4 regions of the Micromonospora globosa genome follow, and region 3 is predicted to be linked to each of the others. Evidence: riboswitches for the same ligand, from Rfam matches in the RefSeq annotation. Region 3 holds a riboswitch; each other region holds the start of a gene.
The links. A riboswitch is a leader RNA that binds a small molecule or an ion and turns the genes downstream of it on or off. The one in region 3 is predicted to bind cyclic di-AMP.

Region 1 (7,263 bases), on a different contig from region 3:
TGGACCGCGTCCGACGCGGCGGACTGGCCGCTGCCGGTGCGGCTGGGCGCCGGGCTGCTCGACGCGGCGCTCGCCGACGCCTCCGGTGACGCTCGGCGCGCCGGACGGCTGCTGGAGGAGGTGCTGGCGCTCGCCGAGCCGGACGGCTTCCGGCGCGTCTTCACCCGGGCCGACCCGGGGGTACGGGACCTGCTCGCCGCGCGCCTGGACTCGGGCACCGCGTACTGGGCCACGGTGAGCGAGCTGGTCCGGGGCGTGGACGCGCAACCGGCAGCGGCACCGGCCGACGGTCCGGCCCGGTCGCTCGACGAGCCGCTCACCGAGCGGGAACTGACCATCCTGCGCTATCTCCAGAGCATCCTGTCCAACGTGGAGATCGCCGCCGAGCTGTCATTGTCGGTCAACACGGTCAAGACGCACGTGCGCAACATCTACCGCAAGCTCGACGCGACCCGCCGGCGGGACGCCGTCCGGCGGGCGCGCGAGCTGCGGCTGATCTGACAGTCAGCCGTCGTCGGTGGCGGCGTCCACCACTGCCAGCAGTTCGGCCAGGTCGTAGCCGCCGTCGTGCCGGACGTCGTTGACGAACAACGTCGGGGTGCCGTTGACGCCGCTGCGGATGCCGCCGACGAAGTCCTGCCGGACCCGGTCGGCGTACTCCTGCCGGCCGACCTCCGCGGCGATCTCCTCCGGCGACAGGCCGATCTGCTCGACGCCGAGCGACAGGTGCACCTGGTCGAGCTGGTCCTGGTGCTGGTAGAGCCAGTCGTACATCTCCCAGAACCGGCCCCGGGCGGCGGCGGCCTCGGCGGTCTCCGCGGCGGTCTCCGCGTACGGGTGGACGTTGGTGATCGGGAAGTGCCGGTACACCAGACGCACCATGTCGGCCCGCTGGCGCAGCACCTCCGCCAGGTTCGGGTAGGCGGCGCCGCAGAACCGGCACTGGAAGTCGCCGTACTCGACGACGGTGACCGGCGCGTCCACCGGCCCGCGGACATGGTCGCGTTCGGTCACCGGGATCCGCAGCCGCGCGGTGGTGACCTGAAGGGGCGTGGTCATCCGGTACTCACCCGCCGATCCGCGTCCAGCTGTTCCAGTGCGTCGAGGATCCCGTCCACGCCCGGGTTCACCTCGGGCGGGGACAGATGGCTCCAGGCCACCCGGCCGTCCGGGTCGAGGACCACGAGTGCCCGGTCCGACTGCCCGTGCGGCGCGTACGCGCCGTACCGGCGCGACACCTCGCCCTTGGGCTCGAAGTCGGCGAGCAGCGGGAACCGGATACCCCGGCTCTCGGCGAACGCCCGGTGCGAGTCGACGCTGTCCACCGAGATGCCCAGCAGCACCGCGTCGTACCGCTCCAGCTCGGGCAGGGCGGCCTGGTACAGGGTCATCTGCTCGCCGCACACAGGTGACCAGTCCGCCGGGTAGAAGGCCAGCACCACGGGACGGCCCCGGAACTGCCCGGGGCCCACCTCCCGTCCGTCCGGCGCCGCCGGGAGCGTGAACCCGGGCGCGGCCCGCCCGGGTGTGATCAGCCCGTTCGGATCACTCATGCCTCCCACCATGGCCGCGGCCCGGGTGAGGCGGGCTCACCCGGGCGGGGTGGTTCCGTCAGCGCACGGCGAGGTGGTTGCGCACCTCCCGGATGCCCGGGGCGTTCCACACCACCCGCTCGATCTCCTCGCGCTCGCCTGCGGAGTGGACCTGCCCGTCCAGCAGCACCGTGTCGCCGTGCACCCGCACGTCGACCTGCTCGGCCTCGGTGGCGGCGTTGCGGGCCAGCGCATCCACGATCCGCTCGGCCAGGTCACCGCCGTCGGCGCGCACGGCGGGGCGTACCGCGATGCCGTTGCTCACCCCGCACACGCCGGTGAGCCGGGCGACCGAGCGTTCGGCGGCCCGCCGTTGGTACTCCCACTCGACCTCGCCGTGCAGCGTGACCCAGCCGTCGGCCACCGTCACCTGCAACGCCTCGATCGGCACGAACGCGTCCCATTCCAGCGCCCGTACGGCCGCGACCGCGATCTCCGGGTCCTCCCGCCCGGCCGCGGTGTCGATCCGGACGGCGATGTCGTTGGCGACCGCGCGGACGCGGGCGACCCGGTGCGCGGCCCGCTCGGCGGCCCACTTCTTGGCGTAGCTGTCCACCCGTCCGGTGAGCGTCACCACGCCCTCGGTGACGGTCACCCCGATCTCGTCCGGGCCGACCCGCGGCTCCCAGGTCAGCTCGTCGAGCACGGCGGACTGGATGTCCCGGTCGGTACGCGTGATCGTGTCGGTGGCCATCCGGCTCCCCCTCCCGTCGATGGCGGCGCGGGCACGTGGTCCCGCACCCGCGATCCTGCGCGCGCCCCGGGTGAGCGGGCCTCACCCGGGGCGGGTGAGGCAGCACGACGGCCGCCCCCGGGAGTCCCGGGAGCGGCCGTCGTCGTGGCGTACCGGCGGGTCAGCCGTCCAGGCCGGCCGGCGAGTTCGGCCGGTCCACGTCCACGAACTCGATCTCGTCCGCGGCCCGGTCCCGGCTGCCGGCGGCGCGCGCCGCGGTGCCGGCGGCCCAGCCGATCGCCGCGCCCGCCAGCGCCGCCGCGATCAGCAGCGTCCAGGGCAGGGCGGGCCGGCGGCCGGCGAGCGCGTCGAAGGCGAGGGACGCCCGGCGGCGTGCCTCGTCGGCGGCGGAGCCGACCAGGTCGGTGGCGTCGTCGGCCAGGCCGGAGGAGCTGCGGCGGGCGGTCCGGGTGGCGTCGCGCACGCTGTCACCGGCGGAACCGGCGGCGGAGAGCAGGTTCTGCCACGCCTGGTCGGCGACCCGCTCGGCCTTGCCCCGGCGGTCCAGCAGGTTGGATCCGAACATCGTTCTACCTCCTCGGGTGCCGAAGGCCGGCGGCCACTTCGGACTCCGGTGTCCATCCGGCGGGTTCACTGTCTCGGGCAGTGCCCCACCGGGGCGCGTGGCAAACCACGCCGTGGTTCCCGGCCGTGAGCAGCGAACGGGACGAACCACCCGAACGCGCCGGGACCGGTGCCGACGGGACGTGCGTGCGCCCGCTACCCTGGTCGGCGGATCGGCGGGCCCGCCCGGTCGCATGGTTGGCCGCGACCCGCCATACAGGGGAAACTGGAACCCGGAGGTCCGGATTGGGTACGCCCAGGTGTGCCCAGTTCGCGAATTGCTCATCCCGGGGGGTGGCGACCGGGCCGTTGGAGGAATACTCTCGGTCGCGGCCCGCGTACTGATGAGGCGCCCGTCATGGGCGAGTGGAGGTGCTCGCGTGAGCCTGTCGATCGTGAAGTCGGTGCGGCCGGGTGGTGTCGTCCAGATCGCGCCCCGTGGGGAGATCGACGTCGACACCGCGTACGAGGTGCGGGAAGCGATCGCCGAAGTGCTCGCCAAGGGCCGTCCCTCGCGAATCGAGCTGAACATGCGGCTCGTCACGTTCATCGACTCGGTCGGCATCAGCGCCATGGTCGCCGGCTTCCAGACCTGCGAGGTCAGCGGCGTCAAGCTCGTGGTCACCGAGCCGAGCCGGTTCGTGCACCGGCAGCTCTGGGTGACCGGCCTGCTCGGCCTGTTCGGCGCGCCCGAGCCGTGGTTCGCCGACGACACCCCCGAGGTGCTGCCCGGCGCCTGAGCGCGCCGTTCACACCCCCTGCAGCCAGGGGACTTTCTACCCGTTGCCAGTCCGGCGTCGGTACGGGACGATCGTCGCGACGCACGACGGCGAGGGGGCCCGCTTGCAGAGCAGCGACAGCTTCAGCTACACCGTGCAGGCCCGGTGCACCCGGGCCGAAGCGGTGGCGCTACTGGGTGACCTGAGTCGCCAGGGCGAGCTGCATCCGCTGATCGTCCGGGTCCGGAAGCTGCCGGCCCGGCCGGGCGCGCTGGCCAGCTACGCGATCACCGACCGGCTGCAACTCGGCCCGCTGCACTTCCCGGTCACGTACCAGGCGGACGTGCTGATCGCCGGCGAGGACGAGGTCGTCACAGTGGCGCGTCAGCAGCCCGCGACGACGGTCCGCAACCACACCCGGCTGCGCGACGAGCCGGACGGCACGGTACGCATCGACGTGGAGATCACGCTCACCGCTCCGGCGCCACTGTTCGGGTACGCGTTCCGCCAGGCCCGGGCGGCTCACCTGGGCCTGGCGGCTCGTCTCGGAGCGACCCTGGAGGGCCGGCCGGCCTGATCCGGCCGGCCCTCTCGGGGCGCGCTCAGTACACCGACAGGTGCACGTGGTTGGTGTGGTCGCTGGACGGGTCGCCGTTGCCGCCGCTGTACGACTTCCACCCGCTGCTGGGCAGCCAGATCTGCTTGAACCAGATCACGTAGAGCACGGCGAGCGGGTCGGCGTTGCGCACGAAGTACGCGGCCAGGTTGTTGCCGTACGTCCGGTCACCGCCGGTGGCCACGCCGCCGAAGCCGTTCTTCTGCGCGGCGAAGTCGCAGGCCCGCCCCTTCGGGTGCTCACCCGAGCCGCTGGGCCGGTGGCACGAGACGTACCGGGTGAAGCCCGCCGCCTTGGCCTGTTGCAGCGCGTGCAGCGTGCGCGGGGTGATGCAGCCGTTCGCCGGGGTCGGGTCGTTGACGCTGCACGACTCCGACGGCCAGGAGCCGTCCGAGTTGCGCGGTGCCGGCTTCGCGTTCTTGCTGGAGGTGCCCTGGACGCTGCCACCGCCGCTGCTGCTGCGCGAGGCCCGGTCGTTCGCCACCTCCAGGGCGCGCTCGGCCTGCTCCTTGCGCTTGGCCATCACCGTCACCTGCTTGCGCTGCTCGCGGATCTCTCCGTCGAGCTGGGCGCGGGTGCGGGTGGCCTCGTCCCGGGTGGTGATCAGGTCGCGCAGCGTACGGTCCTCGTGCGCGGCGACCTGCTCCAGCGCGGCGGCCCGGTCCATGAAGCCCTCCGGGCTGCTGCTGCCGAGCAGCGCCCCGGCGGTCCCCAGACGGCCGTTGCGGTACGCCACGGCGGCGATCTCGCCGACCTTGGCGTCGCGTACGGCCAGCTCGGCGCCGACCGTCTTGAGTTGTTCGTTCAGCTGCTTCTGGCGGCTCACCGACCGGTTCAGCGCGGCTTTCGCCTCCAGCCAGCCCTTGCTGGCCGCGTCGAGCTGGGCACGCAGTTCGGGCGTGCCACCCTCGTCGTCGCCGGGCGCTGCGGCGAGCAGGCCGGTCGCCGGCGCCGCCGAGGCGGGGGAGACCGGAACGGTCGCGACGCCGAGGGTCAGCGTCGCGACGAGCAGGGCCGCCAACCGGGCGGCCGTCCGTCGTACAGGTGCCACTGGGGGCATTCACACGTCCTTCCGTCAACGCCGACCGGGTTAGCTGACGGGTTCGGGACGGAAGATCCCTACCGCTGACGCGGATGCACCCCACGTACGTGGTTCCCCGGCTCGTCCCTGCGGACGATTAGGCGACGGCCGCCCCACCGGGGCCGGGTGGCGCCCGCGGGTGCGGCCGCGACCGAGACTACCGGCGCTGCCCGGGCACGGCTCCGTGGAGCAGTGCCACTAGGCGGGGCAAAACCGGCATAAGACTACATTAGCCACAGCGATTTAAGTGTGTCCTAATCACCACTCGGTCTGTCCGCACACTCCGGCCGACGCTCCGGGTTCGACCTGCAACGTGGCGTGATCGATGGAGAAGTCCTCGTGCAGGGCGGCCCGCGCGGCGGCCAGCACCACGCCCGGGTCCACGCCCGGGTCGGTGGTCAGGTGCGCCGAGGCCACCTCCATGCCCGAGGTGAGCGTCCAGACGTGCAGGTCGTGCACCTCGGCCACGCCGGGTACGGCGGCCAGCCGGTCGTGCACGGCGGTGACCTGGAGGTGCTCCGGCGCGGCCTGCACCAGGATGCGCAGCGCGGCCCGGCCGAGCCGCCAGGTGCGCGGCAGGATGAACAGGCCGATCCCGACGGCGACCAGCGGGTCCGCCCACCACCAGTCGGTCGCCGCGATGACCAGCGCGGCGGCGATCACGCCGAGTGAGCCGAGCAGGTCGCCGAGCACCTCCAGGTACGCCCCGCGCAGGTTGATGCTCTCCTTCGACCCGGCGCGCAGCAGCGCGAACGCGACGATGTTGGCGAGCAGGCCGAGCACCGCCACCACGAGCATCGGGCCGGCCAGCACCTCCGGCGGCTCGCCGAACCGGCGTACCGCCTCGACCAGGACGTAGACGGCGACGGCGCCGAGCAGCACGGCGTTGGCGAGGGCGGCGAGCACCTCCAGCCGGTAGAGCCCGAACGTGCGCTGCGGGTCGGTGCCGGCGCGGCGGGTCGCGGTGATCGCCGCGAGGGCCATGCCGATGCCGAGGACGTCGGTGAACATGTGCCCGGCGTCGGAGAGCAGCGCCAGCGAGCCGGTCGTGAAGGCGGCCACCGCCTCGACCACCATCAGGGCGGCGAGCAGCGCGAAGGCGGCCCAGAGGCGGCCCCGGTGGCGGTGCGCCGCGTTGGTCACCGCGCCGCTGTGGTCATGACCTGCACCCACGCCAACACCCTTCCTGCCCCGTACCGGCCAGGCCCAATGTATGTTCACATCGCTATGTATGCAACTGAACGATGGGTGACAGCCGGGTCACGGTCGGGTGTCCGTCAGGAGGGGTCGAGCGTGGTGAGACGCTGGGTGGCCCGGGACAGCGCCACGTAGAGCGTGCGCACGCCCGAACCGGGGTCGGCCCGGATCTCGCTCGGCGCCACCAGCACCACGCCGTCGTACTCCATGCCCTTGGCCTGGAGGCTGGTCACCACCTGGAGCCGGCCCGCGCCGAGCCCGCCCAGCCAGCCGGCCACCTCGTCCCGGCGCGGCACCGGCGTGATCACGCCGACGGTGCCCTCCACCTGCGCGAGCAGCGCCTCGGCCGCCTCGACGGTGGCCGCCGGCAGGTCGGCGGCGGGCACCGTGCGCTCGACCGGCGGCACGCCCGTGGACCGCACCGCGTCGGGCAGCGGCAGATCCGGGTAGAGCCGGCGGATCTCCGCCGCCGCCACCGCGAAGATCTCCGCCGAGTTGCGGTAGTTGGTGGTCAGCTCGTAGCGGTGCCGCTTGCGCCGGCCCAGCGCCTGGTCCCGGGCCCGGTCCAGCTCCTGCGGGTCGCCGGTCCAGGCGGTCTGCGCCGGGTCACCGACCACCGTCCAGGACGCCAGCCGCCCGCGCCGGCCGACCATCCGCCACTGCATCGGCGAGACGTCCTGCGACTCGTCCACCACCACGTGCGCGTAGTCGCGGTAGTCGTCCGGACGCTCCCGCGCCGCCGCGCGGGCGGCGCGCTGCCG
Region 2 (7,263 bases), on a different contig from region 3:
CGCGCCGCAACGCGCTGGCCCGCCAGAACTCGATCGACAGGTGGAACTACATCCGCGACGGCATGGTCAAGCTCGGTTACCTGACGCCGCAGCAGGCGGCGGATCTCGCGTACCCGGACACGGTCCGGCCGATCGACAAGGACGCGGGCCGCTCCGACCTGGACCGGCCGACCGGCCTGGTGGTCAACCACGTGCTCGCCGAGCTGCGCGAGACCGACCCGTTCCGCGGCAAGCCCGACGAGGTGATCCGCGACGGCGGCTACCGGATCGTCACCACCATCGACAAGCGCGTGCAGGACGCGGCCGAGGCGGCGGCTGACATCCGCCGCGACACCGCGCCGCAGGCGGTACGCGGCCAGCCGCGCAACTGGCAGGCCGCGCTGGTGGCGGTGGAGCCGGGCACCGGCCGGGTGCTCGGCTACTACGGCGGCGACAAGGGCTCGGGCGCGGACTACGCCGGCTGGTACTACGACGAGAACGGCGAGACCCGCGGCTTCGGCCAGCATCCGCCGGGGTCGTCGTTCAAGGTGTACGACCTGGCCGCCGCCGTACGCGACGGGATCTCGGTGAAGCAGCGGTTCGACTCGCCGGACACCAAGGAGTTCCCCGCCTCGGGGCGGACGAAGGGCAGCGCGGCCGGGCCGATCCGCAACGCGGAGCGCGCGCCCTGCCAGCCGGACTGCGCGCTCTGGGAGGCCACTGTCGCGTCGCTGAACGTGACCTACTTCGAGCTGACCGAGAAGCTGGGCACCGCCAAGGTGATCGAGACCGCGCGGCAGGCCGGCGTGGAGTCGATGTGGGAGACGGTGCGGGGCAATCCCCGGCCGCAGCGCGTCGACCTGCGCAGCGACCCGGCCGACGAGGTGGCGAAGCGGTTCTCCACCGAGGTCGGGATCGGGCAGTACGGCATCACCGTGCAGGACCACGCGAACGGGATGGCGACGTTCGCGGCCGGCGGCAAGCGTGCCGACGCGCACTTCGTCCGGTCGGTGACCAAGGACGACGAGGAGGTGTGGACCGAGCAGCTGCGGACGACGGACCTGGGCCTGGACCGGGAGGCGATCGACCAGCTCGACTGGACGCTGCGCCGGGTGCGGGCCGCCGAGCTGGGCAACGGCTGGGACTCCGCCGGCAAGACCGGCACGTGGCAGGCGGGGCAGAGCACCACGCAGAACGTGCACACCTGGATGGTCGGCTGGACCGGCGCGCTCGCCTCGGCCGTCTGGCTGGGCACCACCGACGGCAAGCCGCTGCGGACGAAGGGCGGCAGCTACGAGGTGTACGGCTCGACCGGCGCCGCGCCGATCTGGCGGCAGTTCATGACCCGGGCCACCGCGGCCATGAAGCTCGACCCGGGCAAGTACCGCTTCGGTGAGCCGGCGTTCCCCGGCGAGACCCCGGAGCCGACCCGGTCGGCGCCACCGCCGCCGACCACCGCCGCGCCGACGCCCTCGGAGTCGCCGAGTCCGAGCCCTTCCTCGTCGAGCCCGAGCCCGGGCCCGACCGGTCGGCCGACGTCACGGCCGACGCTGACGCCGTCGCTTCCACCGCTGCCCACCGTGTCGCCGACGCGTACCCGCGGCCCGCGCTGACCCGTCCGGGCGGCGGATCGGCCGCCGCCCGGCCGCGCGCACGGCGGCCTCGCGTCTATGCGCGCCATTCGCACACAGCGGCAACGTCCGCAATTTGCACGCCCGCCCATCCACAGTCGGCGATATTCGCCCTGATCAGGGCCTATTGAAGATCATGGTTGCCTGAATCGACGCGCGCGGCGACACGCCCGACTGTCAGCCGTTGCCCAGGTCACCCATTGCTCCGGGCTCGGGCGGCGTGTGATTGTGCACCAGCGAGCCGCCGACCCCCGGCGACTCGCGACGGTCGATCTGTCGACCCGGAGCCACGCCGGCAGCTCCGGTGACCGGCCGTCACCCTGCCTCGCACCACCGCGCCGCCCGTCCCCACCGGGCTCCGTGCGGCGCGCCTGTAGAACAGGAGCAAACCCCCGTGAAACTCTCACCTCGCTTCGCCGCGCTCACCGGCGCGGCCGCGGCCGGCATCCTCGCTGCCGGCACCGCCGCGGCCGTGCAGGCCGCGCCACCCGGGCCCGCCGCCCCGGACCCGGCCCAGGCCCGCGCGACCGCCGCCGACTCGGCCCGTGCCCTGGTCGCGAACCGTCCCGCCTACCTGCAGGCCGGCTCCGACGACGCGTTCGTCCAGAAGCCGGTCATCTCCTCCGAGGGCACCCAGTACGTGCCCTACGAGCGCACCTACAAGGGCCTGCCGGTGGTCGGCGGCGACTTCGTGCTCGCCACGGACGCGGCCGGCAACCTGAAGTACGCCTCGGTCGCCCAGCAGCGGCCCATCGGCGCGCTGGCCACCACGCCCGCGCTGACCCGGGACGCCGCCGCGAAGACGGCGCGCGCCCAGCTCACGACCGTGAACGCGGTCGAGGGCACCACGCTCGTGGTCTACACGCTCGGCGCCGCACCGGCGCTGGCCTGGGAGACCACGGTACGCGGCACCGGCGCGGACGGCCCCAGCCGGCTCACCGTCGACGTCGACGCCCGCACCGGCGCGGTCCTGCGCAAGCAGGAGCACGTGGTGCGCGGCACCGGCACCGGCGCCTGGAACGGGCCCAGCCCGCTGACGCTCAACACCACCCAGTCGGGCTCGACGTACACCATGAAGGACCCGACCGTCACGAACCTGAGCTGCCAGGACGCGGCGAACAACACCACGTTCAGCGGCTCCGACGACGTCTGGGGCAACGGCACCGCCACCAACAAGGAGACCGGCTGCGTGGACGCGTTGTTCTCCGCGCAGACCGAGCACAAGATGCTCGCCCAGTGGCTGGGCCGCAACGGCGCCAACGGCAACGGCGGCTACTGGCCGATCCGGGTGGGCCTCAACGACCAGAACGCCTACTACGACGGCAGCCAGGTGCAGATCGGCAAGAACACCGCCGGTCAGTGGATCAGCTCGCTGGACGTGGTGGCGCACGAGATCGGCCACGGCATCGACGACAACACCCCCGGCGGCATCTCCGGCGGCGGCACGCAGGAGTTCGTGGCTGACACGTTCGGCGCGGCCACCGAGTGGTTCGCCAACGAGCCGTCCAGCTACGACGCGCCCGACTTCCTGGTCGGCGAGAAGATCAACCTGGTCGGCTCCGGCCCGATCCGCAACATGTACAACCCGTCGGCGCTCGGCGACCCGAACTGCTACTCCAGCAGCATCCCGTCGACCGAGGTGCACGCCGCGGCCGGCCCGGGCAACCACTGGTTCTACCTGCTCGCCAACGGCAGCAGCCCGACCAACGGGCAGCCGTCCAGCTCGACCTGCAACGGCAGCAGCGTGACCGGCCTGGGCATCCAGAAGGCCATGAAGATCATGTACAACGGCATGCTGCTGAAGACCTCGTCCTCGTCGTACCTGAAGTACCGCACCTGGACGCTGCAGGCGGCGAAGAACCTCTACCCGGGCAGCTGCGCGGAGTTCAACACGGTCAAGGCGGCCTGGGACGCGGTGAGCGTGCCGGCCCAGTCCGGTGACCCGACCTGCGCCGGCGGCACCCCGACGCCCACCCCGAGCACCACGACCACCCCGCCGTCGGGCGGCTGCTCCGGCAACAAGCTCGCCAACCCGGGCTTCGAGTCCGGCAACGTGAGCTGGAGCGCCTCGTCCGGCGTCATCACCACCGCCAGCGGCCAGGCCGCGCACGGCGGCTCGTACAAGGCGTGGCTGGACGGGTACGGCTCGTCGCACACCGACACGCTCAGCCAGTCGGTGACGATCCCGGCCGGCTGCCGGGCGACGTTGAGCTTCTGGCTGCACATCGACAGCGCGGAGTCGACCACCAGCACCGCGTACGACAAGCTCACCGTCAAGGCGGGCAGCACCACGCTGGCCACGTACTCCAACCTGAACAAGGCCACCGGCTACGTGCAGCGGTCCTTCGACATCTCGTCGCTCGCAGGCACCACGGCGACCATCTCGTTCAGCGGCGTGGAGGACAGCTCGTTGCAGACGTCCTTCGTCGTCGACGACACCGCGGTCACCCTGAGCTGACCGTGGCGTGCGCGGCCGGTCGTCGTCCTCCCGGCGGCCGGCCGCCTCGCCGTGTCCGGACCGGCGTCCCGCCGTGTCGGGCGGCCGTTTCGCCGTGTCAGGCCCGGCGCGCGCCCTGGGACGCGGTGCCGCGGTCGCGGTGGATCCGCGCGGCCGCCTCGTGCATCGCGCGGCCGAACAGCTCGGCCTGGTCGCCCATGCTGCCGAGCCGGGCGGCGAGCGCGTCGGCGTCGGCCCGCGCCGACGCGCTGACCCGGGCGTCCAGCTCGGACAGCGCGGCGTTGGCGGCGGTGACGAAGTGTCCGCAGAGGACGTCGAGGGGCTCGCCGGCCAGTTCCGGGTCGATCGTCACGGAATCCAGCCGGCCACCCTGGACGGCGACCGCGCGGACCCGGCCGCCGGCGGCCGTGCCCTCGGCGCGCAGCAGGTCGCCGGGCTCGCCGTCGGCGTGCGCCGAGGCCCGGGAGCGCATCGCGGTGAGCGCCTGCTGCGTGCGGGTCAGCAGCTCGTCGATGCTCGCGGCCGCCGAGAACGGGTCGTTGGTCATATCCGCGCTTTCTTCACGTCTTAGCCGAGCATCGTGACCCTAGCAACCGGCTCCGACGAATCGCGGTCACCACCGTTGCGGACCGTCTCCCGGACGCCGGGAGCAGGCCGGACACCGTCGACGCGGCGTGTCGCGGACGGGGCGAACGCCCGACCGGGTCGCCCCGGCCGGGCGTTCTCGGACCGCTGTCAGCGCAGCCGCAGCCGCTGACCGGGGAAGATCAGGCCGGGGTCGTCGCCGACCACTGCGCGGTTGCGCTCGTGCAGGGCGCGCCAGCCGCCGTCGACGCGCTGCGTCACGGCGATCTCCGACAGCGTGTCCCCACGCCGGACCAGGTACGTCCCGGCGCCGGACGACGGCTGCGGCGCCACCGTCGTCGTGGCGCGCTCGGGCGCGGCCCTGCGGGTGGCCGCCCGCTCCGGCGCGGCCTCGCGCGTGGCGGCCCGCTTCGGGGCCGCCTTTGTGGTGGCCCGCTCGGACCGGGTCGCCGCGCTCGCCGAGCCGCCCTTCTTGCCGCAGACCGGCCACGCGCCGATGCCCTGGCCGCGCCGCACCTTCTCCGCGACGGCGATCTGCTCGGACCGGCTGGCCAGGTCGGCGCGGGCGGCGTACTTCTTGCCGCCGTAGCCGTTCCAGGTGGCGCGGGAGAACTGGAGCCCGCCGTAGTAGCCGTTACCGGTGTTGATCTTCCAGTTGCCGCCCGACTCGCAGCGCGCGACCGCGTCCCAGTTGACGCCTGCGCTGGCCGGAGCGGCCGGGCCGAACAGGGTCGCGGCGCCGACGGCGGCGCCGGCCAGGACCGCTCCGAGGGCGGTACGGCGGCTTCGGGCTGAGTATTCAGTTGCCATGTGGATTCCTCCACGCCGACGAGGTGAGCTGTCGGGTTCGGGCCGAGGAGCCCGGCCGCCGGTGGCGGCTTCACCCCGAGGTGACGATGCACCGTGGAACGTGTGGTTCCCCCGCTCCCGCGCGAGGTCCGGTTACCGGGGACGGCGGCGGGATTTGGCGTTTCCGGCCCGTGGTGTCCGCGTCTGCGAACGAAACCGACGCTAGGAGCGATTTGCGACGATCGTCCACTTCTTGTGACGCTCTTCACCCGGCCGGGCTACCGGCGGCGGCGCTACGGTGGCAGGGCCAGGCAAGATCACGGGAGGGCTTGACGGATGACCGATCACGGACACGAGCTGACCTTCGGCGGCTTCATCACCCCCGCCGCCGGGCAGCCCGACCAGGTCGTGGCGCTGGCCCGGCTGTGCGAGCAGGTCGGGCTGGACCTGGTCACGTTCCAGGACCATCCCTACCAGCCGGGCTTCCTGGACACCTGGACGCTGATGTCCTACGTGGCCGCGGCGACCGAACGCATCCGCCTGGCCGGAAACGTCCTCAACCTGCCGTTGCGCCAGCCGGTGGTGCTGGCCCGCAGCGTCGCCAGCCTGGACCTGCTCACCGGCGGCCGGGTCGAGCTGGGACTCGGCGCGGGCGCGTTCTGGGACGCGATCGAGGCGGCGGGCGGGCGGCGCCTGTCCCCCGGCGCCGCCGTCGACGCCCTCGACGAGGCGATCCGGGTGATCCGCGAGGTCTGGGACACCGGCAGCCGCGGCATGATCCGTGTCGACGGCGAGCACTACCGGGTGGTCGGCGCCAAGCGCGGCCCGGCGCCCGCGCATCCGGTCGGCATCTGGGTCGGCGCGTACAAGCCGCGCATGCTGCGCCTGGTCGGCCGCGCCGCGGACGGCTGGCTGCCGTCCCTGTCGTACCTGCCGAAGGGCCCCGACGAGCTGCCCGCCCTGAACGCGCTCGTGGACGAGGGCGCCCGGGCCGCCGGGCGCGACCCGGGCGCGATCCGCCGCATGCTCAACGTGACCGGCACGTTCGCCCGCTCGTCGGCCGGCTTTCTGGCCGGGCCGCCGGAGCAGTGGGTGGAGGAGCTGGCCGGGCTCACCCTGGAGCACGGCATCACCACGTTCATCCTCGGCAGCGACGAGCCGCGCGCGATCCAGATCTTCGGCCAGGAGGTGGCGCCCGCGGTCCGGGAGCTGGTCGCCGCCGAGCGCGCCACGCCCGCCGGCGGCGCCCGGGAGGCCGCCGACGAGCCGACCACCGCCGGCGGCCCGAGCACGCTCGGCGTCACCCCCACCCCCGACCCGGGGGTACGCCTGAGCGCACGCCGCCCGTGGGACGAGTCCACCCGCCCGAGCGCCCCGCCGCCGCCGGCCGGACAGGTCTACCCGGCCCGGGGACAGGCCGCCGGGCAGCACCTGGTGGACGTGCACGACCATCTGCGCCAGGAACTGGCCCAGGTGCGCGACCTGCTGGAACAGGTCAAGCAGGGCTCGGTCTCGCCGGGCCGGGCGCGGGCGGCGCTCAACGAGATGACCATGCGGCAGAACAACTGGACGCTCGGGGCGTACTGCGCGGCCTACTGCACGATGGTCACCCAGCACCACGGGCTGGAGGACGCCTCGGTCTTCCCGCACCTGCGCCGCTCAGAGGCCGGGCTGGCCGCGGTGCTGGACCGCCTCGAGGAGGAGCACGTGGTGATCCACGGGGTGGTGGAGAGCGTCGACCGGGCGCTCGTGGAGCTGGTCCGGCGGCCCGGCGACTTCACGCAGCTCCAGGAGGCGGTGGACCTGCTCACCGACACGCTG
Region 3 (7,263 bases):
GGACGTGCTCGGCGCCCTCACGGTCACCATCGGTCTCGGCGCCGCGGTGTACGGCATCGTCCGCGCCCCCGAGGTGGGCTGGGCCTCTGGGCAGACCTGGCTGGTGCTCGCCGGAGCCGTGGTCGCCCTCGCGGCGTTCGTCGCCATCCAGGCGGCCCGCCGGGAGCCGCTGATGCGGCTGTCGATCTTCCGGGCGCCGAACCTCGCCGCCGCCAACGTCGCCCAACTTCTGCTCGGTGCGGCGTGGATCCCGATGTGGTTCTTCCTCAACCTCTACCTGCAGCAGGTCCTCGGCTACAGCGCCTTCCCCAGCGGCGCGGCACTGCTGCCGATGACCATCCTCATCATGATCGGCATGATCGCGCTCGCCCCGCGCGCCATCGCCCGCTTCGGCCCGAAGCCCATGGTGGTCACCGGCCTCGCGGTCCTCGCCGTCGGACTCGGCTGGCTCGCGTTGGTCCGCCCCGACGGCAGCTTCACCGTTGACGTGCTGCCGGCCTCGCTGGTCGCGGCGCTGGGTATGTCGCTGGCGTTCATCCCGTCGCTCGGTACGGCGATCTCCAGCGCCCGCCCCGAGGAGGGCGGACTCGCCTCCGGCATCGTCAACACCGGCTACCAGGTCGGCTCCGCGCTCGGCCTGGCCGCGATGACCGCGGTCGCCTCCGCCGCCGGCGCCGACCGGCTCGGCGATCTGCCCGCCCTCACCGACGGATACTCCGCCGCCTTCGTCGGCGCCGGGATCATCGCCGCCGCAGGCGCCCTCACCGCCGGTCTCACCCTCCGCGCGGCCAAGCGACAGCCTGTTAACGAGGCCGAGACAGTACCCGCGGCCTGACCGAATCCATCAACCGCCTGTCTGACGCCGGTGGATGAGTCTGATCCCGACTGATCCACCGGCGCATTCATACGATCAGCGCCCGACCCACGCGAGGCGGCCCTGGCGGTGAGGTGCCCTCGACTCCTGTCACGCGCTGCTGCCGACTACGTCTCGGCGTTGACGAGGATCGCGGTGACCAGCACGACGGCGACCATCAGCAACGCCTCGACCAGGACAGTGCGGCGTAGCTGATAAGTGGCGTCCATCGCGCGGTCATCCAGCCTGGGCACGACGCGCCGGCTGTTGTACAGCCCGACGAGGGCAACAGCCGCCACCAGGGCGACCTTGACGAGAAGCACCCGCCCCCAGTCGGTGGTCACGAGATGGCCCGGCCGTTCCAGGATCAGCAGGGTCAACGCGACGCCAGCGACACCCGTGAGCGCTACCGCGGCGGTGGCCGGTATGGAGAATCGCACCGCCATTTCGGCGGCACCCGTCGGTACGCCGAGGCGGGCGCGGCTCAGCAACAGGGCAGCCAGGAGAAGAACTCCGCCGACCCACACCGCGGCGGCAATGGTGTGGGCGAAATCGGCCGCCACGACGACGGCCCGAGGTTCCGCGGTGACGGTGTGCCCATCGACCAGAAAGGAACCCAGCAGCAGTGCCACGGTGACCGCCATGAGCACAGGCCGCACCGGTCGCGCTCGCACCCGCTGAACGCCGTCGCCGGCCGCGCTGACGGCGGCAGCCGTCACCAGGTTCCGGGAGTCGGTGGGTATCGCTGCGACGGTCGGAACGGAGTGACGCCCGACCGCGTGCCGGCCCCGAATCAGCGCCGCTTCGAGTGAACCGGACACGAGCAGACCGGCCGCACCGGTGAGTCGCAGGACCAGGCCGGCGGCCACCGGTGTCTGGCTGAGGGCGGTCACCGACGAGGCGCTGGCCGCCGAGGCGAAGGTGCCCTGCTCGCTGAAGACCGCCGCGAGTGCAACCAGCTCAAAGGCCGCTCCAGCCGCCACCGCCAGCCCCGCCGTCCGCACCCAGATCTGCACCACCCGGATGTCACTGCGTGTGCCGACCAGTGTGGTCAACGCGAAGACAAGACCACCGACACCGAGCAGGATCGCCCCGTAGGAAAGCCAACGCCCGACGGCGCCGACAAACCGCACCGGCGCCTGTTCCGCGTCGGCGGTGTGGCCAACAGCGTGTCCTCCCGCGTGTGCCGACGGCGAAGCCGGGGGCACACCTGGCCCACCATGGCCGGCATGTCCGTGCGGGCTGGCTGTTGCCTGGGGTTTAGCGGCCGTTCCGGGCGTCGGGGGAGGCGAGGCCACCGTAAACGTGATGACACCCGTCAGGGGGTGGGCGTCCGGGGCCGCGACGCTCCATCGCAGCTTGAACGTGCCGGTGGTCAGGCGAGCGGTCGGGTGGACCAGCCACGTTCGGCCTCCGTCGGGCGTGTGGCTGGCGGCCGGTAGGCCGATGCCGTTGCCGTCGGAAAGCTTGAATCCCGCTCCTGTGGGCGTGCCGGCGGCGCTGAGCGTCAGCCGGATCTCCTGGACGGCGCCGTCGATCCGCGCGCCGTCGGCCGGAACGGCCCGGAGCAGCTTGAAATGTGCGGCCGCAGGGGAAGCGAACCCGAGGGCCACGATGAGGGCGGGAAACAGCGCCAGCCACACCCGAATTGCCCAGCGCGCGGCGCGACGTGCTGGCGACTGAGGACATGCGAGACCCGGCGATGCAGCAAGCAAGGTCAGGCCGCCCGGCGACGCCGCTGGAAAGGCACTGTTGATCCTTCCGCCAAGGAGGCGCGGGCCGGTGCCCACACATCGCTCCCACGTGGTGCGGTCGCCATCCTAGGTCAACTACTACCCGCCCTTAGTAGGGGCGGGTCAGCTTCGACGATCCAGAAAGTCAGGTTGGGGGAGAGCGCCAGCATGGTGGCATCGCCGACTCGCAACGGCGACGGACTGCGCCGGGAGTGGTGCGAGGCATTGCCGCGGTCCCGGTCGGCCGTGGTCGGGTCGCTCTGTGGCCCCGCGGTGACGGATTTTGAAGCGGGCCACCGCGATCAGCGCGACGATCATGCTCTCGTACGCGGTTCCCACTTGCTTCGCGCGGCGCGCGCCCAACCGTCGGCAGGGCGGCGATCCGGCCTTACGCCGCCCGCCGGGATTGGGTTGATTTTCGTCGAAGCCACGTCGACATTCGAACGTCGAGCTACCCGCGGTCTGCGCGGGCTGACTGCCGGGTGTCACGAGCGCCGCCAACTTCATCTCCATGAACGCCTGTGCGGTAACGGGGAGCTCGCACTGACTTGTGTCTGCGCGCGGCCTCGGCCCGTACCACCACTACCGCCGCTGCTGCCGGCCCGGGTTTGCTGAATTGTGACTGAAATTGGTGTGGGGCTACGTACGGCCGCCCAGGAAACGGCCATTCGGGTGAGTATGCGGCGATCGGCCAAGCAATTGAGCGCCAACAGCATTCCGATGTCCGGTTACGTCCCGAGGGTTCCGCTATAACTGCTCGTCCCATTGAGTGGCATGAGTAACTGGAGGTTCCGATCAGAGTAGCGATGTTCGAGGCTTATGCAGGTGGGAGCCCTTGGCATACGACGTACCCACCGGTAATGTCGGCGCGTCCGGTGCGGTTTCCGATCGCAAGTGGCGACGCCGCTCCGACCCGCCTAATCGTGATCTCATGAACCGGGGACCCAGGCAACACCGGGGTGAATCCGCGAGCCACGGCCCGCGGTAGGGCGTACTTCCCGCCCGAATCCGTCAGCTAACCCGGTAGGCGGCCACGGAAGGAGTGCCAGCCTCGTGCGAAACACCTCCCGATACTCCCCACGCCTCCACGGCATCGCGGTGCCGACACTCGCCTGACTGTGAGTCCCGGCAACTGCCCCCCAGCCCGGCCCACCGGGCGCTCCCCATCCCCGCGGCACCCCGCCCAGTCACAACGTGCGTGAGTTCCTCCGCGCGTCGGGCCGGCCTGTGCCGCTCCAGCCCGTGGAGGAACACATGAAGCACCACATGAAGCGTCAGCTGCGGCGTCTTGTGACCGAGCGCCCGTACAAGATCATCGCCGGCTCCGCCGCGGCGCTCGTGCTCGCCAGCGGCGTCGGCACGGCGCTGGCCGCCACCGATCACAACGCGCCCGTCCGCCAGGGGAACACCGCCGCCGGGCTGGCTCCGCGGCTCGGTGATGTCGCCACCCGCGGCGAGGCTCGCGTCGCCGCCGAGCCGTCGCCGTCAGCGAAGGACAGGGCCACGACCGACCCGGACGTGACCAAGAAGGCGAGGCCGAAGCCTCCGTCGACCAAGGTCCTCGACCACACCTACGAGGCGCAGACTGCCTACTGGAACTGCGGCCCGGCCGCTGTGCGCAACGCGCTCAGCGCGAGCGGCGTCGAGACCACCCAGGACGCGATGGTCGCCCCGCTGAACGCTGGCGAGAACGGCACCAACTCGGCGGAGGACACCACTCGCGGGCTCAACCAGATGGTCAAGGGCAACCCGTACCGGACGCACATGATCCCGGGCCAGGCCGCGACGCCGGCGCAGATCGACCAGCTCCAGGCCGACGTGGTCACCGCCATCACCGACGGCCGTGCCGTGGTCGCCAACACCGTCGGCTCCGCGACCGATACAGACGGCGGCTGGCACTCCTTCCCCGGCGGCCACTACATCGCCGTGGTCGGATATAAGGACGACGGCCGGACGGTGCGGATCGCCGACTCCGCCGACCCGAACATGGCCGCCTACTGGATGACCACCATCGACCTGGCGAACTGGATGGCCACCCGCGGCTACTCCGCCTGATCCCATCTCCGGCCCTCGGGCACCGGCTCGTTCGAGCCGGTGCCCGTCGCCTTTCGGTTCGCGCCCAGTAGCAGGCAGGACGGCACGTCGTGCGCCCTCTGGTATGGCTCAGCCGATCATCTTGTGCGGTCAGGTTAGGTGCCGCCCGACGCGGCGGGCAGGGGCGAACACGTACAGGTCCAGCATGCCGGGTGGGTTGGCCAGGCCGGGGCCGCCGGCGCGAAATCCGAACCAGCCCCTCTGTGGACTTTGGTGCGTCACCGATAACGGCATGACGCCGACACGGGAAACTCCATAGTGCCGCTCGCTGCTATAGGATTACGGCATGAGCACCCATGCTGAGCATGGGTGCCGTGACTTTGTGTCCGAATCCCTCGGACACAACATCTCCACATATTGATCATGGGTTGAACGGGCTCACTTGCCTGAGGCTCCTGTGGTCGGTGTACATCGTTCCTGATCGCAGATGATGCTGATCTTGTTTCTGTGCAGGAGCGCGGCCAGGTCATGCGGGTTCTGGGCGTCGCTGGCGAGGCCGGGATGTCCCATCAGTCGCGCGATGATGTGGTCTTCCCTGAGGTAGAGCATCTTGCGTCGGCCGTTGGTGGGCTGTTGGGTGCTGGTGTGGCCTTGGCGGCATCGGTAGCCCGGACGCTGGTTGATCCAGTGGGATTCCAGTCTTCGGCCGCATGGTGCGCAGCGCAGCAGGCCGGTGAACAGGTAGCGGCGGGCAGTCCCGTCGTGGCTGGCCACAACTGCACACCGTGCTGTTCGAGCAGGGGTGCCAGGTGCTGCAGCTGGTTGGCGGAGAATGCTCGTTCGTATTCGCCGACCACGATCGCGTCGAACCCACGGTGCGGATCGGGGAGCGCGGCCAGCAGCGCGGCGGCCTGCGGACGCTGCCGCCAGCCGCGGCGGCGCGAGCAGCCGGCATCGAAGTACTCGGCGACGATCAGCCCGTGACCGGCGACGAGTTCGCTGGCGCAGTCCCGCTGCCAGTGCCGGGACGTCACCCGGTCTTGATGCTCGATGGTCGACATCCGGCCGTAGAACGCAAACCGCAGACCACCCTGCCGCCGGACGCGCGGCTGCGCGCCGGCGTGCGGCTGGCTGTTGAGCCATCGGGTCATGGGATCCGCGGGATCGTCACTCTGGTGGTCCGACACGCCAACATTTCTACGAAGGATCTTCATGGTCGAGTCGGACAAAAAGTCCGCTGCGCTGGATGAAGGGCTGTCGGGCCGGAGCCGGTGGTAGCCGCCCGAACAAGGCGGTCCAGCTACGACCGCCCGATGCAGGCCGCGCCGACGAGTGGCCCACGGGACTTTCGAACGCGACGTGGTGACGCAGTGGTTCGCCGACCTTGAGATAAGCATCCGGGGCAGGACGGGAACCCGCACCCGCACGACGGCTGCGGCCGTGGAGTGTCGTAGTCTGCGCTGGTGACGTGGGACGGTCCGGCTGGTGCGATGCGCGGCTACCGCGCTGTCGCGGTGGCGGTCGTCGTCGCTGCGGTTCTGGTCCTGCACGCGCTGCAGTGCGCTAGGGGTCTGGACACTGCGACACCTTCGGCGGCTGCCAGTTCCACGACCTCCCTCGCTTCCTACGACGCGTCTGCGGCCCTGAACAGCCTCGCTGATGCCCTCGCCTCCGCCGATCCGGAGGCGACTGACGGGCATCATGCGCCGGCAGATGGCGGGAGCGTGGCCGTGACGGCCTGCCTGCTGTTGCTGGTGATCGGCGGCGCTGTCGTACTGGGGGCATTCCAGCGCTGGGTCCGCCGGCTACCTGTTGGCCGGGGGCTGCGTCACCGGCCGGTGAGCCGGCCTGTGACGGTCCGGCTGCTGTCACTGTTGTGCGTGTCGCGGGTGTAGAACCGGTTTGCGGTTGTGAGCCCGTGGCGGTCCACGCGTCCTGATACGTGGCCGGCTGAGTAGCCGTCGCGGGCCTTCGTTCCTGCCGAGTCTGCCAAACGTGGTCCTGGCCAGTCGGCCAGCAAGCTCGGCTGTCCCTTCGTCGGGTCTGAGGATGCCGTGAACGACACCGTCACTTACATGCTGGCCGTGCGCGGGTTGTGCTGCGACCGTGCGGAGAGCGCAGTACGGCGAATTTTGGAAGATCTGCCGGGGGTGCATCGGGCGCACGTGTCCGCAGCAGCGGGCCGCGCGGTGGTGGACGCCGACCCGGTCGTCGTCACCGCTCCCGTGCTGACCGCGGCGCTCGCCGCGTCCGGCTATCCGTCCCGGCTGGAATCGCTCTGATCTCCGGCCCGCCCGCCGCCTCCTGATCGGGGCGTGCGGTAGCGGGTTGACTCATTCGTGGAGAGTCGATGGCTGCTCTATCTGACAATCTGTTCACTCTTGCTCTCCTCGGCCACCTCACGGCCGTGATCGCCTTTGCCGCGGCCCAGGTGGCACCGCGGCGGGTTGCCGTACCGGTTCCTGCGACGGTGCCTGCGGCTGCCGTCCCGACGATGGCTGCCGTGTCGCGCCGGGTTGCCATCGGGCGCGTCGTCGGCCTGGGCGCGGTCGGGGCGGCCGCGGCGGCGCAGGCCGGCAGCCTGGTCGCCCGGGCGGCCGCGGCGGGGCGCGTGCCGTGGGGAAACATGTACGAGTTCATCGT
Region 4 (7,263 bases), on a different contig from region 3:
CGAGACCCCGCTCCCGCAGCAGCCGGGCCCGGCCGACCACCACGGTCCGGCCGTCGACGGTGCCGGTCACGCCCAGCCCTTCGGCGTTGGCGAACTCGCCGACCGGAGGCAGCGGTCCGGCCTCGGCCGCGGCTTCGGCGACGGCCCGCGCGATCGGGTGCTCGGAGGCGGCCTCCAGCGCGCCGGCCACCCGGAGCAGTTCGTCGGCGTCCTCGCCGTCGGCGGGCAGCACCTCGGCCAGCGCCATCCGGCCGGTGGTGACGGTGCCGGTCTTGTCCAGCACCACTGTGTCGACCCGGCGGGTGGACTCCAGCACCTCCGGCCCCTTGATCAGCACGCCGAGCTGCGCGCCGCGCCCGGTGCCGACGAGCAGCGCGGTCGGGGTGGCCAGGCCGAGCGCGCACGGGCAGGCGATGATCAGGACGGCCACCGCGGCGGTGAACGCGGCGGTCGGCCCGGAGCCGGTGCCGAGCCACCAGCCGAGCGTGCCGGCGGCCAGCGCGATCACGATCGGCACGAAGACGCCGGAGATCCGGTCGGCGAGCCGCTGCACCGCCGCCTTGCCGGTCTGTGCCTGCTCCACGAGTCGCGCCATCTGGGCGAGCTGGGTGTCCCCGCCGACCCGGGTGGCGCGGACCACCAGGCGGCCGCCCGCGTTCACCGTGGCACCGACCACGGCGTCGCCCTGGCCCACCTCGACCGGCACCGACTCGCCGGTGAGCATGCTGGCGTCGACTGCGGACGTACCCTCCTCGACCACACCGTCCGTGGCGATCTTCTCGCCGGGCCGTACCACGAACCGGTCCCCGACCGCGAGCCGGCCGACCGGGATCCGGGTCTCCTGCCCGTCGCGCAGCACCGCCACGTCCTTGGCGCCGAGTTCGAGCAGGGCGCGCAGCGCCGACCCGGCGGTGCGCTTGGAGCGCGCCTCGAAGTACCGCCCGGCCAGGATGAACACGGTCACCCCGGCGGCGGCCTCCAGGTAGATGTTGCCGGCACCGTCGCCGCGGGTGATGTCGAGGCTGAACGGGTGCTTCATCCCGGGCATGCCGGCGTCGCCGAGGAACAGCGCCCAGAGCGACCAGCCGAACGCGGCCAGCGTGCCGAGCGAGACGAGCGTGTCCATGGTCGCCGCGCCGTGCCGCAGGTTGATCAGCGCGGCGCGGTGGAACGGCAGCCCGCCCCAGACCACCACCGGGGCGGCCAGGGTGAGCGAGGCCCACTGCCAGTAGTCGAACTGCCAGGCCGGAACCATGGCGAGCACGATCACCGGCAGGGTGAGCACGGCGGAGACCCAGAGCCGGGTTCGTGCGGTGCGCAGCTCGTCCACCGGCTCCCCGGCCGCTGCCGCCTCCGCCTGCTCGGGCGGCGGCGGCACCACAGCGGTGTAGCCGGTCTTCTCGACGGTGGCGATCAGGTCGGCCGGCGCGATGTCGTCGGCGTACCGGACGGTGGCCTTCTCGGTGGCGTAGTTCACCGTCGCCTCGACGCCGTCCATCCGGTTGAGCTTCTTCTCGATCCGGGCGGCGCAGGACGCGCAGGTCATCCCGCCGATCGCCAGTTCGATCAGGTTCGGCGCGGTGGGCAGCGCCTTTCCCGTGGCAGTCATCGCGGCACCTCCGGCGCTCAACTGTGCCCGTGACCCGGGGTGCCGTGTCCGGCGTCCGGGGTCGGTGCGGTGGTGGGTGCCGGCGCGGTGGGCACCGGCGCGGTCCGGTCGCCGGCCAGGACGGTGAACTCGGCGGTGTGCACCGCGTCGCCGTGCCGGAAGTCCAGGTAGAGACGGTACGCCCCGGCCGAGGGCACCTCGGCGGCGAACGTGATCGCGGGACCGGCAGGTGTCCGCCCGTCGCCGGGCGTGCCCTCCGGGTGCACGTGCAGGTACGCCAGGTCGCCCTGCCGCAGCGCCACCAGGTGCCCGTACGCGCCGAGGTAGGGCGCAAGGTCGGTGACCGGCCGCCCGTCACGGCTGACGGAGAGCGTGAGCCGGCTGGTGCGGCCCGGCTCCGGCGTGCCGGTCAGGGTGACCGTGTAGCCGTCGACGGTGGTGCTGGTCGCCGGCGCCGGCAGCGGCCGGGCGGTCAGCTCACCGGGGACCGTGACGTCCAGGCCGAGCGTCAGCGGCTCGCCGCCTTCGGGGGTGAAGTCGGCGAACGCCCGCCAGACGCCGGGACCGCCGAGCGGTGAGGCGACCCGCCAGGTGCCGTCGCCGGCCATCTCCGGGTGGACGTGCCGGAACCCGGACAGGTCCCGGCGGGCGACGATCAGGTGCATGCGCTTGTCGTGGGCCACCTCGAAGCGGGTGACCGGGGCGCCGTCCGGGCCGGTGATCCGGAAGGCGAACTGCCCGGCCGGGGCGCCGGCGGGCTGGAACGTGTAGCCGCGCTCGGAGACGAGCAGCCCGCCGGGCAGGTGCGCGGAGGCGCCGCCCGCCTGGCTCTCGTCACCGTGGCCGGTGTCGCCGGCCCCGTGGTCGCTGTCGGTGTCGTCGTGTCGGGTCTCGGCGGCCGGGGCGACGGGATCGGCCAGGTTGCCGATCCCGTACGCCGCGCCGAACACCGCCACGAGGCCGAGCGCGAAGCCGCTGAGCTTCGTCGCCGTGTTCATGGTGTCTCCTCGGTTTCGCGGGTCCGCCGGACCCGTCACGCACCGACGAGGTCGTAACCGGCCTCGTCGACCGCCGCGCGGACCGCGTCCACGTCCAGCGGGTTCTGACTGGTGACGGTGACCCGGCCGCCGGCCAGGTCGACCTGGACGTCGGTGACGCCCGGAAGTGCGCTCAGCTCGGTGCTCACCGAGTTGACGCAGTGCCCGCAGGTCATGCCGTTCACCTGGTAGGTGGTCTCCATCTCGCCCTCCGATCTGATACCCCCCAGGGGTACGTCCCGAACGTTAGCATACCCCCGAGGGGTACGCTATCCTCGGTTTCATGACCGCGCCGTCCAGCCCGACCCGGGGCTACACCGCCAGCAAGGACCAACTCCTCGCCCGGCTCCGCCGGATCGAGGGCCAGGTCCGTGGCATCGAGAAGATGGTCGAGGACGACCGTTACTGCATCGACGTGCTGACCCAGATCTCGGCCATCCAGGCGGCGCTGGACAAGGTCGGCCTGGGCCTGCTCGACGGCCACGCCCGGCACTGCATGCACGAGGGCGCCGCCGAGGGCCGGGCCGACGAGATGGCGACCGAGATGATGGCCGCCGTCGGGCGCCTGATGAAGCGCGGCTGAGCGGGGACCTCCGGCCCTCGGAACCAGGGCACATCGACCCGTGCCGACGCGCCCGGGCGGACGTACCGTCGAAGTGGCGGGCAGGCCGGACCGGCGGACCCGCGGCGACGGACGGAGGGCGGCCCGATGATGTGGCAGAGCCCGATGATGGGCTGGATGTGGATCTGGTCCCTGCTGGTGCTCGGGGTGCTGGCGGGGCTCGTCTGGGCGGCCGTGCGGTGGACCGGCCCGCAGTATCTGGGCCCGACGACGGCCCGGCGCATCCTGGACGAGCGGTACGCCCGCGGCGAGATCGACGAGGACGAGTACCGGCGGCGCCGGGCGGGCCTGGCCTGACCCGAGCGGGGCGCGCGTCACCGGTCGCGCCGCCCGGGAGCGGCCGGCCGGGCTGCCTACCATGGCCGGGCGACGACCCGGACGTGGTCGACACGTCCGCGCCGACCGGGTGACCAGACCGGTCCGGCGGACCAGGCGTCGCCGCGACCGTTGGGAGAGACGCCATGGGTGCCGACCACACCCGCCCCGCACCCGCCGCGCCGCCGGGCGTACGACGGCTGCTCGTCGCCGTGGTGGTGCCGCTGTTCGCGCTCACAGTGATCGCGGCGCTGGTGCTCTGGCCCGGGCAGGACCGGGAGCCGGTCGGCGGCGCTGACGTCCCCCGCTACCACGGCACCGTGACCCGGGTGGTCACCGAGCCCTGCCCGCCGACCCCGGAGGCCCCGGAGGGCGGGGGTGGCCCCTGCGGCACGGTGACGGTCACCGCCGAGCAGGGCCCGGACGCGGGCCGGCAGGTCGAGACGCCGATCCCGGCCGGGCCGGGCGCACCCCGGGTCGCAGTCGGCGACGAGGTCGTCCTGGTCGAGCTGACCGACCCGGCCGACCCGGCGGTGAAGTCCTACAACATCGCCGAGCACCAGCGCGGCACGCCGCTGATCTGGCTGATGGTGCTGTTCGCCGCCGCGATCGTGGCGTTCGGCCGGTGGCGCGGGCTCGCCGCGCTCGGCGGCCTGGTGGCCAGCTTCGCCATCCTCCTCGGCTTCGTGCTGCCGGGCATCGGTGCCGGCCAGCCGCCGCTGCTGGTCGCGATCGTTGGCGCCGCGTTGATCATGTTCGTGGTGCTCTACCTGACCCACGGGATCACCGCGCAGACGTCGGTCGCGGTGCTCGGCACGCTCGGCAGCCTGGTGGTCACCGGCGTGCTCGGCCTGCTCGCCACGTCCGCCACCCACCTGACCGGCTTCGGCAGCGAGGACGCCACCACGCTGTCCATGTTCCAGGGCGACGTGGACCTGCACGGGCTGCTGCTGGCCGGCATCATCATCGGCTCGCTGGGCGTGCTGGACGACGTCACAGTCACCCAGGCGGCCACCGTCACCGAACTGGCGCACGCCAACCCCGGGCTGTCCCGGCGGCAGCTCTACCGGGCGGCGACCCGGGTCGGCCGGGCCCACATCGCGTCCACCGTCAACACCATCGTGCTGGCGTACGCGGGCGCCTCGCTGCCGCTGCTGCTCCTCCTGGTTGCCGACTCCCGCCCGGTGAGTGAGATCCTCACCAGCGAGTTCCTCGCCCAGGAGATCGTCCGCAGCGCGGTGGCGACGCTCGGCCTGATCGCCGCCGTACCGCTGACGACCGGACTGGCCGCGATCGTGACCACCGCCGGGCGGCGCTCGCGCGGCGCGGAGCCGGCGCCACCCGCGGCCCGGCCGCCGGCCGGACGCGACGACGCGCTGGAGGCCCTGGGCGGCGGGAAGAGTACGGAGGCCGCATGGTGACACTCCGCAGCGTGACCATCGATTTCAAACGCGACGCTGGTCACGGTGCGCCACGGCGAAATCTCGCTATTGGTCGGCTTCCGGACGTAGATCCTCAGGAGTGCTGTCAGGTAACCTCGCTGCCGGTCACCGCCGAAGGCGCGCACCGGCGCCAGCGGTGCCGCCGCCCAATCGCCTGCGGGCGAACCGGGGAACCAGGTACATGGGGTGAATCCGCGACAGCGGTAGGGGCCACTTCCGTCCCGAACCCGTCAGCTAACCCGGTCGGCGGCCGACGGAAGGGAACACTGTGACGGCACCCCTGCGCCGCTGGCTGACACCCGTGGTGGCCGTACTGGCCTCGCTGGCCGTGCTGGCCGGGCCGACCCCGGCGACCGCGGCCCCCACCGCGGCGGCCCCCGGCAACCCCTCGGGACACGAGGAGGACGGCGAACCGCCGCTCATCACCGAGGCGATCGACGCCGCCAACCGGGCCTTCCTCCAGGCCAAGGCGAAACTCGCCAAGTCCCAGGACCGCCAGCGGCGGCTCGCGGCCGAGGTGAAGACGGCACAGGCCGAGCTCGAAGCGCTCAGCCCGCAGGTCAACCAGCTCGCTGCCCAGTCCTACCGGACCGGCCGGATGGGCGCGATGGCGATGCTGCTGGAGAGCAACTCACCCGACTCGTTCGTCCGCCGGGTCAACGCCCTGGACGAGCTGAACCTCCTCAACGCGCAGCGCCTGGCAGCCATCAACGCGGTCAAGACCCGCGCCGAGCAGGCCAAGATCGCGCTCGACGCCGAGGTGCGCGAGCAGGAGAAGCAGAAGAACGCGATGGAGCGCGAGAAGGTGCAGGCCGAGCGCGCGCTGAAGCTCGTCGGCGGTCTCGGCTTCACCGGCGGCCTGGTCTCCGCCACCTCACCGGTCGCCAAGATCGGCCCCGGCCGCACCGCCGACGGCGGGTGGAAGGCGGAGTCGTGCAGCGAGGACGACCCGACCACCTCGGGCTGCGTCACGCCGCGCACGCTGCACGCGTACAAGGAGGTCCGGCGCGCCGGCTTCAAGCGCTTCGTGGGCTGCTACCGGCCCGGCGGGCCGTGGGAGCACCCCAAGGGCAAGGCGTGCGACTGGTCGCTCCAGAACAGCGGCTTCGCGCCCTGGCACAACAACGACACCCGCCGGTACGGCAACGAGGTGGCCGCCTTCCTCATCCGCAACGCCGATCGGCTGGGCATCTACTACGTCATCTGGAACCGGCAGATCTGGTTCCCGGCCACCGGCTGGAGTTCGTACAGCGGACCCTCGAACCACACCGACCACGTCCACATGTCGATGCTCTGACCCGGACACCACGAGAAGGGGCCGCCCTCGGGCGGCCCCTTCTTCGTCGTCCGTGCGTATCAGCCGGCCAGCGCCGGGTCGGCGGGCGCGGCCGGGGCGGGCAGCGGGGCCGGGGCCTGCGCCACGGTCCGCACCTCGCCACCGGCGAGCCGGTACGACATGCCCACCACCGTGCACCGCCCGGCGGCCACCCGCTCGGCCAGCACGGCGGACCGGGCCAGCAGCGTCTCCACGGTCTGCGCGATGTGGACGTCGACGATGCCGTCGAGGTCCTCGACCCCCTGGCGGGCGGCGCGCAGCAGGCTCGGCGAGACCGCGTCCACCACAGCGCCCAGGTGCCCGGCCGGGGCGGCGCCGGTCCGGACCCCCTCCCGGGCGGCCTGGACCGCGCCGCACGAGTCGTGCCCGAGCACCACCACGAGCGGCGTGCCCAGCACGGTGACGGCGTACTCGACGCTGCCGAGCACCTCCGGCCCGGCGGTGTGCCCGGCGGTACGTACCACGAAGAGGTCACCGAGACCGCGGTCGAAGATGATCTCGGCGGCGAGCCGCGAGTCGGAGCAGCCGACGATCACCGCGAACGGGTGCTGGCCGTCGGCCACAGCCGCCCGGTGCCCGGCGTCCTGATTCGGATGCTGCGGGACGCCCGTGACGAACCGGTGATTACCGGCACGCAGCTCGGTCAGTGCCTGCTCCGGGGTGCTCGGCGTCATGTCCCTCACCTCGTCTACCTGGGGAACCACCAGGCCGAACGGCCTCGCGACCCACGGTCACACGCACCTGGGGGCACGTCAAGATTCGTGATACGCATTTCATACTTTCCCGTCGGCGCCCCGCCCCGGACCGCGCCGATTCGGCAGGTGGCGGACGTGGCCATAGCATGACCACCATGGCGACCACACCAGTTGAGGACGGGAGCCGCCGTAACTGGACCTTCCTCA

Region 1: linked by a shared signal. The riboswitch ahead of IF06_RS0114770 (coiled-coil domain-containing protein) and the one ahead of IF06_RS0114400 (C39 family peptidase) in region 3 are both predicted to bind cyclic di-AMP.
Region 2: linked by a shared signal. The riboswitch ahead of IF06_RS0121965 (transglycosylase family protein) and the one ahead of IF06_RS0114400 (C39 family peptidase) in region 3 are both predicted to bind cyclic di-AMP.
Region 4: linked by a shared signal. The riboswitch ahead of IF06_RS0120380 (coiled-coil domain-containing protein) and the one ahead of IF06_RS0114400 (C39 family peptidase) in region 3 are both predicted to bind cyclic di-AMP.

Annotation. Positions count from the first base shown of each region.
Region 1 is NZ_JNZR01000014.1:28,758-36,020, reverse strand. It holds gene IF06_RS0114805 (LuxR C-terminal-related transcriptional regulator) at 1-501, shown strand, start outside; gene IF06_RS0114800 (DsbA family protein) at 505-1,059, opposite strand; gene IF06_RS0114795 (redoxin domain-containing protein) at 1,056-1,553, opposite strand; gene IF06_RS0114790 (BON domain-containing protein) at 1,612-2,286, opposite strand; gene IF06_RS0114785 (hypothetical protein) at 2,447-2,851, opposite strand; gene IF06_RS0114780 (STAS domain-containing protein) at 3,270-3,629, shown strand; gene IF06_RS0114775 (SRPBCC family protein) at 3,733-4,185, shown strand; gene IF06_RS0114770 (coiled-coil domain-containing protein) at 4,211-5,284, opposite strand; cyclic di-AMP (ydaO/yuaA leader) riboswitch at 5,289-5,419, opposite strand; gene IF06_RS0114765 (cation diffusion facilitator family transporter) at 5,564-6,478, opposite strand; gene IF06_RS0114760 (HelD family protein) at 6,583-7,263, opposite strand, start outside.
Region 2 is NZ_JNZR01000025.1:75,545-82,807, forward strand. It holds gene IF06_RS0121950 (transglycosylase domain-containing protein) at 1-1,592, shown strand, start outside; gene IF06_RS0121955 (M4 family metallopeptidase) at 2,005-4,068, shown strand; gene IF06_RS0121960 (YbaB/EbfC family nucleoid-associated protein) at 4,166-4,615, opposite strand; gene IF06_RS0121965 (transglycosylase family protein) at 4,804-5,463, opposite strand; cyclic di-AMP (ydaO/yuaA leader) riboswitch at 5,462-5,633, opposite strand; gene IF06_RS0121970 (LLM class flavin-dependent oxidoreductase) at 5,779-7,263, shown strand, end outside.
Region 3 is NZ_JNZR01000013.1:90,283-97,545, forward strand. It holds gene IF06_RS0114390 (MFS transporter) at 1-835, shown strand, start outside; gene IF06_RS0114395 (copper resistance CopC/CopD family protein) at 982-2,496, opposite strand; cyclic di-AMP (ydaO/yuaA leader) riboswitch at 3,491-3,631, shown strand; gene IF06_RS0114400 (C39 family peptidase) at 3,841-4,641, shown strand; gene IF06_RS34330 (zinc ribbon domain-containing protein) at 5,059-5,394, opposite strand; gene IF06_RS34335 (hypothetical protein) at 5,406-5,870, shown strand; gene IF06_RS0114410 (hypothetical protein) at 6,084-6,515, shown strand; gene IF06_RS33120 (cation transporter) at 6,675-6,902, shown strand; gene ccsB (c-type cytochrome biogenesis protein CcsB) at 6,971-7,263, shown strand, end outside.
Region 4 is NZ_JNZR01000022.1:55,729-62,991, forward strand. It holds gene IF06_RS0120350 (heavy metal translocating P-type ATPase) at 1-1,609, opposite strand, end outside; gene IF06_RS0120355 (hypothetical protein) at 1,627-2,607, opposite strand; gene IF06_RS0120360 (heavy-metal-associated domain-containing protein) at 2,643-2,849, opposite strand; gene IF06_RS0120365 (metal-sensitive transcriptional regulator) at 2,930-3,229, shown strand; gene IF06_RS0120370 (SHOCT domain-containing protein) at 3,356-3,565, shown strand; gene IF06_RS0120375 (YibE/F family protein) at 3,730-5,004, shown strand; cyclic di-AMP (ydaO/yuaA leader) riboswitch at 5,159-5,290, shown strand; gene IF06_RS0120380 (coiled-coil domain-containing protein) at 5,294-6,322, shown strand; gene IF06_RS0120385 (carbonic anhydrase) at 6,382-7,035, opposite strand; gene IF06_RS0120390 (helix-turn-helix transcriptional regulator) at 7,203-7,263, shown strand, end outside.